DNA from 3 places in the Streptomyces sp. C1-1 genome. Region 2 is predicted to be linked to each of the others. Evidence: riboswitches for the same ligand, from Rfam matches in the RefSeq annotation. Region 2 holds a riboswitch; each other region holds the start of a gene.
The links. Region 2 has a riboswitch for cobalamin ahead of ACQF4J_RS17155 (ribonucleoside-diphosphate reductase subunit alpha). Riboswitches for the same ligand answer to the same signal wherever they lie in the genome.
Positions count from the first base shown of each region.

Region 1: linked by a shared signal. The riboswitch ahead of ACQF4J_RS34850 (cobalamin biosynthesis protein) and the one ahead of ACQF4J_RS17155 (ribonucleoside-diphosphate reductase subunit alpha) in region 2 are both predicted to bind cobalamin.
Region 3: linked by a shared signal. The riboswitch ahead of ACQF4J_RS22860 (HoxN/HupN/NixA family nickel/cobalt transporter) and the one ahead of ACQF4J_RS17155 (ribonucleoside-diphosphate reductase subunit alpha) in region 2 are both predicted to bind cobalamin.

Region 1 covers NZ_CP189826.1:7,675,403-7,677,635, reverse strand. Annotated here, with positions in the region: gene ACQF4J_RS34860 (inorganic phosphate transporter) at 1-704, shown strand, start outside; gene ACQF4J_RS34855 (hypothetical protein) at 739-966, shown strand; cobalamin riboswitch at 1,094-1,233, shown strand; gene ACQF4J_RS34850 (cobalamin biosynthesis protein) at 1,335-2,233, shown strand, end outside.
Region 2 covers NZ_CP189826.1:3,802,381-3,804,613, forward strand. Annotated here, with positions in the region: gene mctP (monocarboxylate uptake permease MctP) at 1-37, shown strand, start outside; gene ACQF4J_RS17150 (GNAT family N-acetyltransferase) at 115-615, shown strand; cobalamin riboswitch at 678-806, shown strand; gene ACQF4J_RS17155 (ribonucleoside-diphosphate reductase subunit alpha) at 928-2,233, shown strand, end outside.
Region 3 covers NZ_CP189826.1:5,005,394-5,007,626, forward strand. Annotated here, with positions in the region: gene ACQF4J_RS22850 (LAETG motif-containing sortase-dependent surface protein) at 1-238, shown strand, start outside; gene ACQF4J_RS22855 (ArsR/SmtB family transcription factor) at 306-665, opposite strand; cobalamin riboswitch at 744-933, shown strand; gene ACQF4J_RS22860 (HoxN/HupN/NixA family nickel/cobalt transporter) at 961-2,001, shown strand; gene ACQF4J_RS22865 (nucleoside hydrolase) at 1,998-2,233, opposite strand, start outside.

The sequences.
Region 1 (2,233 bases), 3.9 Mb from region 2:
TGGTCTCCCTGGCGCACGGCACGAACGACGCGCAGAAGACGATGGGCATCATCACCCTCGCCCTGGTCGCCGGCGGCGTCGTCGCCCCCGACTCCGACCCGCCCACCTGGGTCATCCTCTCCGCCGGTCTCGCCATCGCGCTCGGCACCTACATCGGCGGCTGGCGCATCATCCGCACGATGGGCAAGGGCCTGACCGAGCTGCAGCCGCAGCAGGGCTTCGCCGCCCAGACCAGCGCGGCCACGGCGATCCTGGCCTCCTCGCACCTCGGCTTCTCCCTGTCCACCACGCACGTCGTCTCCGGCTCGGTGATGGGCGCGGGCCTGGGCCGCAAGGGCGGTGTGGTGCGCTGGTCGACCGCGACCCGCATGCTGGTCGCCTGGGTCCTCACCCTCCCCGCCGCCGCGCTCGTCGGCGCGGGCGCCGAGTCCGTGACGGACCTCGGGGACTGGGGCACCGCCGTCGTCGCCGTCTTCCTGGTCGCCGCGAGCGCCGCGATCTGGAAGCTCTCGCGCCGCGAGGTCGTCGACGCGTCCAACGTCAACGAGACCGAGGAACCGCCCGGCGTGGTGACCACCGCCATCGCCGCCGTGACCCCGCCGCCCGCGGGCACCGTGAGCGAGGAGCTGACGGCCACCATCTCGGCGCCGGCCACGACCACCACCACGACCGCGGAGCCGGCGGCCCCGCCGGCCGCCGTCTGAGTCCCGAGCATCCGGTAACGAAGGAATCAGCAGCATGAAGATCGACTGGGCAGCTCTGGGCTCCGTCTTCGGCGTCAGCCTCGCGGTCACCGTGGGTCTCGTCGCCCTGTTCACCCTCGGCGTGATGGGCCTGTCCCGCCGCGAACGGGCCGTGGCCGAGGGCAACTCGGCGACGCTCGCGGCGACCGGAGCCTACGTGGCCTTCGCGGGCTGCGCGGCGGCGGTCGCGTACGGAATCTCACTGATCATGAACAAGGCCTGAGCCTCGAACGCACCTGTGATGCCGGGACGGAGATCCGTCCCGGCATCACGCGTTCCGGTGACCCCGGCGACCCCCTGCGTGTGGGCCTCAGCACACTCCCGCGCCGCAGGTCAACGGCAAGTTGACTGCCGTTCGGGGGCGTGGTGGACTGCCGGGGCCATGTACGGCGGCAAGGGAGGAAGCCGGTGTGATTCCGGCGCGGTCCCGCCACTGTCACCGGGGTAGGTAGCCCCGGGAGCCAGGAACTCCCACCGCCGGTCTCGTCGAACCAGGGCGCGGACACCCTGAGTGAGGACATATCGCCATGCGCGGCTGCCTGTTGAGGTTCACCACCCCGGCCCTGCCCGACCCCTCGGCGGGCTGAGCCGGTGCGGGCCGATCGCGTCTTCGCGTACGGCGCCGCCGCCGGACTCCTCGGTGACCAGCTCCTCGGTGATCCCCGCCGCGGGCATCCGGTCGCCGTGTTCGGGCGTGCCGCCGGCGCCGTCGAGAGAGTTCTGTGGCGCGACCACCGCGGGTGGGGCGCGCTGCACACCGCCGTGTGCGTGGGCGGTGCCGTGGCCCTCGGTGCCGCGGCACAGTCGCTCGTCCGTCCCTCCCGTGCCGCCTCCGTCGCACTGACGGCCGCCGCCACCTGGGCCGTGGTCGGCGGTACTTCGCTCGCACGGGAGGCCCGCACCGTCGGGCGGGCGCTGGAGGCGGGGGACGTCGAGGCCGCCCGGGCGCGGCTGCCGCATCTGTGCGGGCGGGATCCGCAGGCGCTGGACGCCGACGGGATCGCGCGGGCCGTGGTGGAGTCGGTCGCCGAGAACACCTCCGACGCGGTGGTCGGGGCGCTGGTGTGGGGGGCCGTCGGCGGGGTGCCGGGGCTGCTCGGCTTCCGGGCCGTCAACACGCTGGACGCCATGGTCGGGCACAGGTCGGCCCGGTACCGGCGCTACGGGTGGGCCTCGGCGCGGCTGGACGACGTGGCCGGCTGGCCGGGGGCCAGGCTGACGGCCGGGCTCGCGACGGTCGCCGGGGGCGATCCGGCGGGGGCGGTACGGGCCTGGCGCGCCGACGCCGGCCGGCACCCGAGCCCCAACGCCGGGCCCGTGGAGGCCTCGTTCGCGGGCGCGCTCGGGGTGCGCCTGGGCGGGACCTTGTCGTACGGAGGGCGGGTCGAGCACCGGCCCGTGCTGAACAGGGAGGGGCGGCCTGTGCGGGTCGGGGACATCGAGCGGGCGGTGCGGCTGTCACGGCGCGTGGGGTTGCTCGCGCTGGGCGT
Region 2 (2,233 bases):
GGAGCTGCCGTCGGCCACGGCGGGGACCTCGCACTAGGCGCTGCGGCACACGATCTGCGGGCCGTCGGAGAATCCGGCGGCCCGTTGTCGTACCCGTGCGGCAGACTCGGGCCCATGGACATCCTGATCAGGCCGGTGGAACCCGGTGAGTTCGGTGCCCTCGGCGAGATCACCGCAGGGGCCTACGTCCAGGACGGCCTGCTGGCCTTCGGCGAGAGCGACTGGTACCTGAAGGAGCTGCGCGACGTCGCCAAGCGGGCGTCGGCCGCCGACGTCCTGGTCGCCGTCCGCGACGGCAGCCTCCTCGGCGGCGTCACCTTCGTCCCCGCCGGCGGCCCGATGGCCGACCTCGCCCGCCCCGGCGAGGCCGAGATACGCATGCTGGCCGTGGACCGCGCGGCCCGCGGCCGGGGCGTCGGCGAGGCCCTCGTACGGGCCTGCGTCGACCGCGCGAGAGCCTCGGAGTGCACCGGCGTGGTGCTGTCCACCCAGCGGAAGATGCACGCCGCGCACCGCATCTACGAACGCCTCGGCTTCCTCCGCGCGCCCGGCCGCGACTGGAATCCGATCCCCGGCGACACGTTCACGCTCCTCACCTACGAGTTGGCGCTCTGACACGCTCCGAAGTCGCCGCGACACAACATATGGGGGTGCTGTTCTCACCCGACACAAGATGTATGCTCATGCTCGCTGTCGCCGCAGGGGAATCCGGTGTGAATCCGGAACTGTCCCGCAACGGTGTACTCATGCGCTTTCATCCGCGTATGGGCGTCAGTCCGAGGACCTGCCGACAGTGCGCCCGGCCGCCGTGGCCCGGGCGCCATGACGTCCGGGCCTCGTGGAATGGGCCGGTGGACGCGACGCCCCGTGCGCTCGTGAGCTGCCCCCTGCCCGCAAGGCCCCGTGCCGAGCGAGGGAGAGCCCCACGTGACCATCGCGCCAGCCGATCCGGCTTCAGCGGCGACGGAGACCGACGGTCCCGGAACCGCACTGCTGCGGACCCTGACCGAGCTCACCGCCGACCTTCCCGACGCCGACCCCGGCCGGGTCGCCGCCGCGGCGCTGCGCGGCCGGTCGGCGCACGCCGACGAGGCGGAACTGCGCGAGCTCGCCACCGAGGCGGCGGCGGGCCTCATCTCCGAGGACCCCGCCTACAGCAGGCTGGCCGCCCGGCTGCTGACCATCGGCATCGCCGCCGAGGCCGCCTCGCAGGGGGTCACGTCGTTCACCGGGTCCGTCGCCGTCGGGCACCGCGAGGGCCTCATCGCCGACCGCACGGACCGGTTCGTACGCGTCCACGCCGACCGCCTCGACGCGCTGATCGACCGCCGGGCGGACGACCGGTTCGGCTACTTCGGCCTGCGCACCCTGCACAGCCGCTACCTGCTGCGGCACCCGATCACCCGCAAGGTGATCGAGACGCCCCAGCACTTCATGCTGAGGGTCGCCGCCGGACTCGCCGAGGACGACAGCCGTCGCGCCCTGGACGAAGTCGCCGCCCTCTACGGCCTGATGAGCCGTCTCGACTACCTCCCCTCCTCCCCCACCCTCTTCAACTCCGGCACCCGCCACCCCCAGATGTCGTCCTGCTACCTCCTCGACTCCCCCAAGGACGAGCTGGACTCCATCTACGACCGCTACCACCAGGTCGCCCGCCTCTCCAAGCACGCCGGCGGCATCGGCATCGCCTACTCCCGCATCCGCGGCCGGGGTTCGCTGATCCGCGGCACCAACGGCCACTCCAACGGCATCGTCCCGTTCCTGAAGACCCTCGACGCCTCGGTCGCCGCGGTGAACCAGGGCGGCCGGCGCAAGGGTGCCGCCGCGGTGTACCTGGAGACCTGGCACTCCGACATCGAGGAGTTCCTGGAGCTGCGCGACAACACCGGCGAGGACGCCCGCCGCACGCACAACCTGAACCTCGCGCACTGGATCCCGGACGAGTTCATGCGCCGGGTCGACGCCGACGAGCGGTGGAGCCTGTTCTCCCCCGCGGACGTGCCCGGGCTGGTGGACCTGTGGGGCGAGGAGTTCGACACGGCGTACCGCGCGGCGGAGGCGGCCGGACTGGCGCGCAGGACCCTGCCCGCGCGCGAGCTCTACGGCCGCATGATGCGCACCCTCGCGCAGACCGGCAACGGCTGGATGACCTTCAAGGACGCGGCCAACCGCACCGCCAACCAGACCGCCGAGCCGGGTCACGTCGTCCACTCCTCCAACCTCTGCACGGAGA
Region 3 (2,233 bases), 1.2 Mb from region 2:
CCCGGCCGAGGAGAGCCCCACCCCGACGCCCAGCGCCTCGGAGTCGACGCCGGACACCCCCGTGGCGTCCGCGTCCACCAGCGTCCCGGCGGCCACGCCGAACGGCGGCGGAGGCGACCTCGCCGAGACCGGCGGCGGCAGCGACTCCGCGATGATCGCCGGCGGCGCGGCGGTCCTCCTGGCCGGCGGCGCGGCGATCGTCGTCGCGAGCCGACGCCGGCGCGGCGCCCGCTCCTGAACCACTCCCGAACGACGGACGCCCCGGGGGTCCCCCGCTCCGGGGCGTCCGTCATGCCCGCACGCCGTCAGGTCGCGTCGGCGGCACAGTGCTTGAGCAGCAGCCGTACGTCCTCGTCGACGACCCGGTAGCGCACGACGCGTCCCTCCTTCTCCCCGGCGACCACGCCGGCCGCGCGCAGCAGCCGCAGTGCCTGGGAGACGGCCGGGTCGTTCATGCCGGTCGCGATCGCCAGGTCCGACACGGCCAGCGGCCCCGTGCGATGCAGCGCGAGCAGCAGGGCCAGCCGCTTGGGGTCGGCCAGCAGGGAGAAGCGGTCGGCCCACGTACGCACATGGGCCTCGTCACCGATGGCGGCGATGGCGTCGCACACCCGGTGGCCGTCGATGGTGCGCCGGTCTGCGCGATCGGCCGGGACGAGATGCATGGGGTCATCCTCGCAGTCCCCGATGTGATCTTGAATACCTGCGCAGGTACGCAGCTATGCAGGGATGCGTACGGTCGCCTACGGTGAGCGGGCCGTGGCGTTCGGGAATCCGGTGCGATACCGGAGCGGCCCTCGCCACTGAAATCGGGGAGTCCCCGTCCCGCGTCCCGCAAGGGACAGCCACTGGTCGTCTCACGACGGCTGGGAAGGCAGGGATGACGGACGCACGACCCGTAAGCCAGGAGACCGGCCACGGCAGCTCACGAAAGATCCACGAGGTGCTGGAGCTGATCGCATGACCCTGCCCGAGAGCAAGGACGTCTCCTTCCGCTGGCGGCGCGAGGACACCGTCAAGACCGCCGGACTGGTGGCGGTGATCGCCGCCCTCCACATCGTCGCCTTCGGAATCCTCTTCCTCCTGGTGGTCCCCGGCCACTACGAGGTCGGCTCCAAGGCCTTCGGCATCGGCCTGGGCATCACCGCCTACACGCTGGGCGTGCGGCACGCCTTCGACGCCGACCACATCGCCGCGATCGACAACACCACCCGCAAGCTGATGGCCGACGGCAAGCGGCCGGTGTCGGTCGGGTTCTGGTTCGCGCTGGGGCACTCCAGCGTGGTGATCGTGCTGGCCGTGATGATCGCGGCGGGCACGCAGCTGGCCGACAAGGTGACCAACCAGAACTCCGGCACCCACCAGGTCCTCGGCTTCCTGGGGACCACGGTCGCCGGCACCTTCCTCTATCTCATCGCCGCGCTCAACCTGGTGGCCCTGGTCGGCATCGTGCGCGTCTTCCGGGCGATGCGGGCGGGCACGTACGACGAGAACGAGCTCCAACGCCACCTCGACTCCCGCGGTTTCATGAACCGCTTCCTCGGCCGACTCACCCGGTCCATCAGCCGCCCCGGCCAGATGTACCCGGTGGGCTTCCTGTTCGGGCTGGGCTTCGAGACGGCCACCGAGGTCACCCTCATGGTGATGGCCGGCTCCGGAGCGGCGGCGGGCCTGCCCTGGTACGCGATCCTCTGCCTCCCCCTCCTCTTCACCGCGGGCATGTGCCTGTTCGACACGCTCGACGGCACCTTCATGAACTTCGCCTACCAGTGGGCGTTCTCCAACCCGGTCCGCAAGGTCTTCTACAACCTGACCATCACCGGCCTGTCCATCGTGGTCGCCTTCTTCATCGGCACGATGGAACTCGCGGGCCTGGACGTCGGCAACATCGGCTACGTCATCGTCGGCCTGTTCGTACTCGTATGGGCGGCCGCACTGGCCTACTGGCGCCTGGCGAAGGTGGAGCAGCGCTGGACGGCAAGAGCGGCCGAAGCGGACTAGGACCGCTCGACAGTCGCCAGATACAACTTCACGAACCGCTCCACGTCCACGTCCAACGCCACATCCACCAGAGCCTGTTCACGGGCGCCGTCATGGTGCTCGGCCTCGCCGGGCCGAGGGCGCCGGTCGACGATGGTCTGCCCTCGCGTCGGCCCCGGCGCGAGGGAGACCTCGACGGGGAGGAGCCGCGTGCCGATCCCCGCGGGGTCGACGACGGCGCACACGGCACCCG